Regions from separate parts of the Halanaerobium sehlinense genome, predicted to be linked through region 1. Evidence: riboswitches for the same ligand, from Rfam matches in the RefSeq annotation. Region 1 holds a riboswitch; the other holds the start of a gene.

Region 1 (3,422 bases):
CAGATTGCTCCAACAAATTACTTATCTCAAGTCGAGCAGCTATTTCCTTAACTTTTTTTTCGATTGCGCTTTGAACAGTGTCTCTTAATTTTAAGGGAAGGGCAATATTATAAAAAACACTACCTCGATATAAATATGGATCCTGCCAGATCACAGAAAATTTGCGCCTTAGAGATAAGTTTTGTTGTTCTTTACTAATCTTCTTCCCTTTATAATAAAGCTCTCCCTGATAAGTCTGGTCAACCAGACTCAAAATATTAAGAAGTGATGTTTTTCCGCTGCCATTGCCACCAATTATAAAATTAAATTTATTTTTAATAACTGCAAAATTATCAATATCAAGAATGGTTTTATCTCTGCAGATCTTTTTAATATTTTTAACTTCGATAATTTTATCTCCTTGCATAGTTTTTTCCCTCCTGCAGAAAATAGGTAAGAAAATTTATTAAAAATGAAAGTGTTAAAAGAATAATCCCCAAAGCCAGAGCAAAACCAAAACGACCTTTATTTGTTTCTAAAGACATAGCAGTTGTTATAGTTCTGGTAACACCTTTAATATTTCCACCAAGCATCATCGAAACCCCAATTTCGCCTAAAACTCTGCCAAATCCTGCAATTACTGCTCCAATAATCCCGTATCTAGCTTCTAAAATTAAAAGTTTAAATTTTTGACTGCGGCTGGCTCCAATTGAAGTTGCTGTTTTATATAATTTTTCATCCATTGAAAAAATAACATTTCTAACCAGAGCTGTTATTAAAGGGATAATTAATATCACCTGTCCAATTATTATTCCAACCGGAGTAAAGAGCAGATCAAATTCTCCTAAAACCCCTCTTCTTGAGATTAATGAATAAACAAAAATACCAACTACGACTGTCGGCAGACTGAGCATTGTATTTAAAATAATATTAATAAACTTTTTTGTTTTAAATTTATTCCGAGCAATTAAAATTGCCAGCGGCATGGATATAATTGAAGCAAGAAAGGTTGATGATACAGAAATTTTTAGTGAGGTTGTAACAACCTTTATCAGTTCTGAATCCAGGCTGATAATCAACTGCAGTGCTCTAAGTATTGCATCAGTATAATAATCCACTTTTTGCCTCCTGAAGATATAATTAGATCAGCCGACCACAGAAATAATTTCTACAGTCAGCCGAAAAATAGGTCTATTCTTCTAAATTCTCTGCTTCAATTGCAGAAGGATAAAATAACTGCTCATCATAACGCATATAGTTATTAATTATGTTTTGCCCCTGCTGAGAAGTTACATAACCGGTAAAAGCCATTGCCATCTGGTAGTTCACATGTGTATGATAGGCTGGATTAATCGGAATGATTCCATAAGGATTAAAGAGCTCAGGATCACCGCTATTTACAATCTCAAGCTCAATATCTCCGCTGTAGGCTAAAAAGGTCCCGCGGTCAGCTAAAATATAGGCCTGACGCTCATTTGCCATATTGATACTTGGTCCCATTCCCTGGCCGCTTTCTAGATACCAGCTGCCATCAGGATTGATACCGGCACTATCCCAGATAGATAGTTCTTTTTTATTGGTACCAGAATCATCACCACGGGAAACAAATTCTGCCCCCTCAGACTTAATTTTTTGGAAAGCCTCAACAGCAGTTTCTGTATCTTTAATTCCAGCTGGATCAGCTGGCGGTCCCAAAATAACAAAATCATTATACATTACATCTCTTCTGTTAACTCCATAACCATTGGCTACAAATTCGTCTTCTGCAGCTCGAGCATGGACAAATATAATATCTGCATCCCCATTGCGACCTAGCTCAATAGCCGCTCCTGTCCCTACAGCCACAACATCTACTCTTACATTAAATTTTTCTTCAAAAGGCGGCAGCAGTTCTGCCAAGAGCCCTGAGTTTTCAGTGCTGGTTGTAGTAGCCATTGTCAAAACTTCCTGAGCAGCTGCAGCTGCTGTAAAAATAAACATAAAAATAAGTAATGATAATAAAGTTTTCTTAATTGACATAGTAATCCCCCTAATTTTTTATTTTTCCGTATTTGCTCTCTTCTAACTCAAATCAATGTTTAAGCAGAATCAGCTAAAAAATAAAGTCAAAAAAATAACTCCCGGCAGCATAACCGGAAGTTTTAGGGCGGATTGAGCTTAATGCAATCCAAATCGATCACTCCTTTCCATCCCGGGAGGCCTAAAAGTTTCCTTTTAAACCCTATCGGTGTAATCAGCATAACTATTCGTCTTAGCATGAAAACACTCGGAGTTGTGCGACTATTCTTACATTAATAATATATTCTTTTTTGTTTAAAGTCAACAAATTTATTTAAATGAGTCAATTTCTTACTTTAATAAAGATAAACTCTTGCTTCATAGGGCCTTAAACTGCCGTTGAGGTTGAATTCAGCTTTTTCCTCATAATTATTTAATATCAGCTCTGCGGCTTCAACTCCAATATCTGAACTCAGATCATATTCTACTTCATTTTCAGTAAAGTTTAAAAGCACCAACAGATTATTTTGCTCACCTAAGCGCTGATAGGCATAAATATCTTTATCTTCTTCCAGTAATATTTGATAGCTGCCATAAGCAAAGACTGGATACTGTTTGCGCAGAGAAATCATTTTTTGGTAATATTTAAAAACTGAATCATCAGCAGCTAAATCTTTTTTAACATTGATTTCAGGATAATTTTCATTCATTTTTAACCAGGGCTCTGACTCAGAGAATCCAGCGTATTTATTAGCATTCCAATGCATCGGAGTTCTTGCATTATCTCGGGTTCGGTAATTAGCAATTTTTAAAATCTCTGACTCACTTAGTTCTCCTTTTGCCTGAACATCTTTAATATAACCTCTAGTCTCAATATCGTCAAAATCAGTTAAAGAATCAAAACTTATATTGGTCATTCCTATTTCTTCTCCCTGATAAATAAAGGGTGTTCCCCGCAGAGTATGGAGCATTGTTCCCAGCATCTTAGCTGATTCCTTGCGGTACTGACCATCATCCCCATAACGAGAAACAATTCGTGGCTGGTCGTGGTTGCAGAAATAAAGGCTGGTCCAGCCATTATTATTCTGCAGCTTATACTGCCATTCACTCATTACATCTTTAAGCTCTTTTAGATCCCAGTTTGTAATCTTTTCCCAGTCATCTTTTTTGTCTAATTCAAGATGTTCAAAAGGAATAATCATTGAAAACTCTTTTCTTTCTTCTTTTACAAAATTTAAAGCCTCATCTTTATCAACAAAAGGAGTTTCTCCTACTGTCATTGCATCATAGTTATTATAGGTTTCTGCTGCCATTTCCTGTATAAACTCATGAACACGGGGTCCATTAGCAAAATATTCGTGACCTTTTAGGCCAGCTTCTTCACCATCAGGAAAGCGCTGATCTTTGGAGATTAGATTGATTACATCTAATCTAAAACCATCAAT
Region 2 (3,422 bases), 420 kb from region 1:
CCATCAAAATCCTGATCTAATTTTTTAATCAGTTCAGCTATTGTGATTTCCTTTTCCAGCTCATATTCAGTTCCTGGACTTTTCAAATTAATTCTAAATAAAGAATAAAACTTAACTTTTAATGCCAAGCTAACCACCCCTTATATTAAAATTCCATCCAGCTCCCGGCAGAGAACTGGATGGATTTACAAGGCTAAATTTATCATTTAGACCCTAATTTATCTTTAAAAGTTTATTATTTAATCTTCATGTCTTTTAGTTTCTGGTCACTGATCCAGCCATCTTCCTGCCAGCCTCTAATCTCATAATACTCAGGTAAGATTTCTCTATACTTAGTACTGATACCTTTTTGAGGTCCGTCAGGTAGAGGCTCGTCAAAACGAGCTGGCAGCTTATCTTCTTCAGGTAAAATACCCGCTTCTAAGTTAAACTGACGCTCCAAGTTATAAATCCGTTCACCGGTTTCAAGAAGAGACTCGGATGTATAATCAAACTGAGTCCCAGCATTAACTATTTCTCTGTAGTCATCAAGACCTAAAGCAAAGGAAGTAAAGAGACACATTCCTATAGAATCAATAACTGCTGTTAAGTCCTGGAAAATCATAACCCATTTTGGCTTACCTTCTAATTCCTGGGGATCAAGTTTTTCGGGAACTCCTAAAACCTCAGGTGAAATCATATAACCTCTAACATGACAGCCACCACGGTTGGAAGTAACATAGTTAAGACCATGTCCCTGCACCCCGCGTGGATCGTAAGCAGGAAGTTCCTGTTTTTTAACACTCATTGAAAGTTCTGGATGTCCCTTAGAATCCGCCAGGCGGTATGAACCTTCAGCCAGCTGATCGCCAAAACCTTCCCGGTAGGCCATCTTCTGAGTATAATAAATTATTGATTCAGAAGAACCAAATTTTAATTCCGGACCATTTTCAAGTTCATCTTTATCTATATAGCCTTTTTCATATAATTCCATGGCACAGGCAATAGTTGCACCAGCAGTAATTGTGTCTAGACCAAGCTCATTACAGATAAAATTGGCTTCTGAGATAGCATTTAAGTCATTAACTCCACAGTCTGCACCATAAGCCCAGCCAGTTTCATATTCCGGACCCTCTCCAATGCGGCCATTAGGAAGTTTTGTTTTTCTGGCACAGCGAATCGGACAGCCATAACAGCCGGTATTTGACTCAAGATAACCCTTTTCTACCAGTGCTTCTCCAGAAACCTCATCTACATCATCAAAAGTTGCAAACTGGAAGTTTTTGGTTGGATAAGAACCATGGGAGTTGATTATATTATCCAGCACTTTAGTACCTAGGGCAGGTAAACCTTCCCCTGTTACTCCATCTTCTTTCAGCATCTTTGTCTGCTTTCTAACTACCTTAAGCATCTCATCCTTATAATATTCAACCTGTTTTTCATCTGCCTTAACCACAATCGCTTTTAAATTTTTAGAACCCATTACTGCTCCGACTCCAGTTCTACCTGCAGCCCTGTCCTTATCATTCATAATAGAAGCAAATTTAACTAAATTTTCTCCTGCAGGCCCAATACAGCTTACTCTGGCATCTTTGGCACCAACAGCATCTACCAGATAATCTGTGGTCTCATAAACAGTTTTGCCCCAGATATCAGAAGCATCTTTGAGTTCAACTTCTTCACCCTTAATTGAAAGATATAGTGGACGCTCTGCCTTACCTTCAAAAATAATAATATCATTTCCACTAAATCTCAGCTCAGCGCCAAAAAAGCCACCTGAATTACTGCTGGCAATAGTCCCTGTAAGAGGCCCTTTGGTAACAACCATGTAGCGGCCGCCGGTAGAAGCTGCTGTTCCAGTTAAAAGTCCAGTCGCATAAATCAGCTTGTTCTCAGGACTCAATGGATCAACTTTTGGATCAATTTCATCATAAAGAATCTTTGATGCCAGGCCTCTACCACCAAGATAGTCCTTAACCATTTCACCAGCAATTTTCTCTCGCTTGATTTCTTCATTTGTTAAATCTACTCTTAAAACTTGATACTCATAAATTTTTCCCATAATCAATTATACCTCCTTTAAAATTACTCTTCTTTCCAAGCACGGGAGGCTGAGTCATTTCTTCCTCAACCCAGCGGTCTGATCCCCTTAGACATTTCCTTAGGCAAAAAGACTCGAAGGTATATTATCAATATTAAATATAAATAGCCAAATTCCTGCTTAATTTTTAGAAAATTATTTATTTTTTGATTAAAGTTTCATCACTTAGGGACACTGGATAACTCCTCTGGCCCAGAGACAGTCTCCACAAACAGGGAATTCATTGCCATGACAGTCTTCTTCATTTTCTTTTGACATTTCACAGCCAGAACACTGAGTACATTCTGAAAAAGGAAATTCTTTAACTTTTTTGCGAAAATCCTTAAACTCTTTCCGATTCCAAATTTGAGTTAGTGATTCTTCTTCAATATTTCCAAGTGAATATTGTTTGATATGTTTTTTACGATCTCTAATAAATAGATCATAACTGTGCATTAGAGCAATACAGGGGCTGATTTCCCCCTCCCAATTAACCGCAATTGAACCATCTTCTACGAATTTACAGTAGCCGCGATGGGGATTAAATGGAATCTGGGTTGTGCTGATCGAACTTGATTTTCCTCCCACTGCAGCCAGATCGCGAATAATGTCTTCCCTGAGGTCAGTTGGCGGCAGGTAAATTTCTGGTCTGTGTTCGGTCCGAATTTCGGGCTGAGAGCGGCTGATAGAAAATGAATAAAGAATTTCAGCTGACATATCCTCTGTGTAAGGCAGCAGATTGGTCAGGAAAATAAATGAAGCTCCCACTTTAAAGGCCAGCCGGCGCAAATCCTTAAGCTCATCAACATTAGACTTCATTATTACATATTCAATACCGATTTCACATTCTTTTTTCTTTTTATCCCTGAGCCTGCGAAAATTCTGCACATTGTCGATTACAGTCTGCAAATCAGCTCCAGAGCGAATATCAGCCATGGTTTCAGGTGAAGTCCCATCCACTGAAACTACCAGGCTGTCCAGGCCAGCTTCCAGCAGAGCATCAGCTTTTTGCTGATCTAAGAGCAGTCCATTTGTAATAATTTGAGTTTTCACTCCCAGTTTAGAAGCAAGATTTAGCATCTCAGCAATTTGAGGATGAAAAAGCGGTTCTCCAATTCCCCAGAATGAAACTCTCTCCAAACCTTTAAATTTTTTTAGCTCATTGACCAGTTTTTTATAATCCTGCATCTCCATAAATCCCATTTCCTCTTCCCAGGAGTGGCGTACACAGGTTTTGCAGTTTAAATTACAGTCACTGGTAGGCTCAATATAAACCTTTGTCAATCGGGGATCAGCTCTTTCAATATAAATTCCCTGCTGATTAAATTTGATTTTAACTTCTGTATCTGACTTAAGTCCCAGC

What was found. A riboswitch is a leader RNA that binds a small molecule or an ion and turns the genes downstream of it on or off. The one in region 1 is predicted to bind molybdenum cofactor.
Region 2: another riboswitch for molybdenum cofactor. It lies ahead of ACZ446_RS10625 (aldehyde ferredoxin oxidoreductase family protein); the one in region 1 lies ahead of ACZ446_RS12725 (ABC transporter substrate-binding protein).

What each region holds. Positions count from the first base shown of each region.
Region 1 covers NZ_AP042442.1:2,603,766-2,607,187, forward strand. The annotation lists gene ACZ446_RS12715 (ABC transporter ATP-binding protein) at 1-406, opposite strand, end outside; gene ACZ446_RS12720 (ABC transporter permease) at 393-1,097, opposite strand; gene ACZ446_RS12725 (ABC transporter substrate-binding protein) at 1,171-1,998, opposite strand; molybdenum cofactor riboswitch at 2,143-2,263, opposite strand; gene ACZ446_RS12730 (glycoside hydrolase family 13 protein) at 2,334-3,422, opposite strand, start outside.
Region 2 covers NZ_AP042442.1:2,184,783-2,188,204, forward strand. The annotation lists gene ACZ446_RS10620 (MoaD family protein) at 1-128, opposite strand, end outside; gene ACZ446_RS10625 (aldehyde ferredoxin oxidoreductase family protein) at 236-2,041, opposite strand; molybdenum cofactor riboswitch at 2,054-2,172, opposite strand; gene ACZ446_RS10630 (radical SAM protein) at 2,246-3,422, opposite strand, start outside.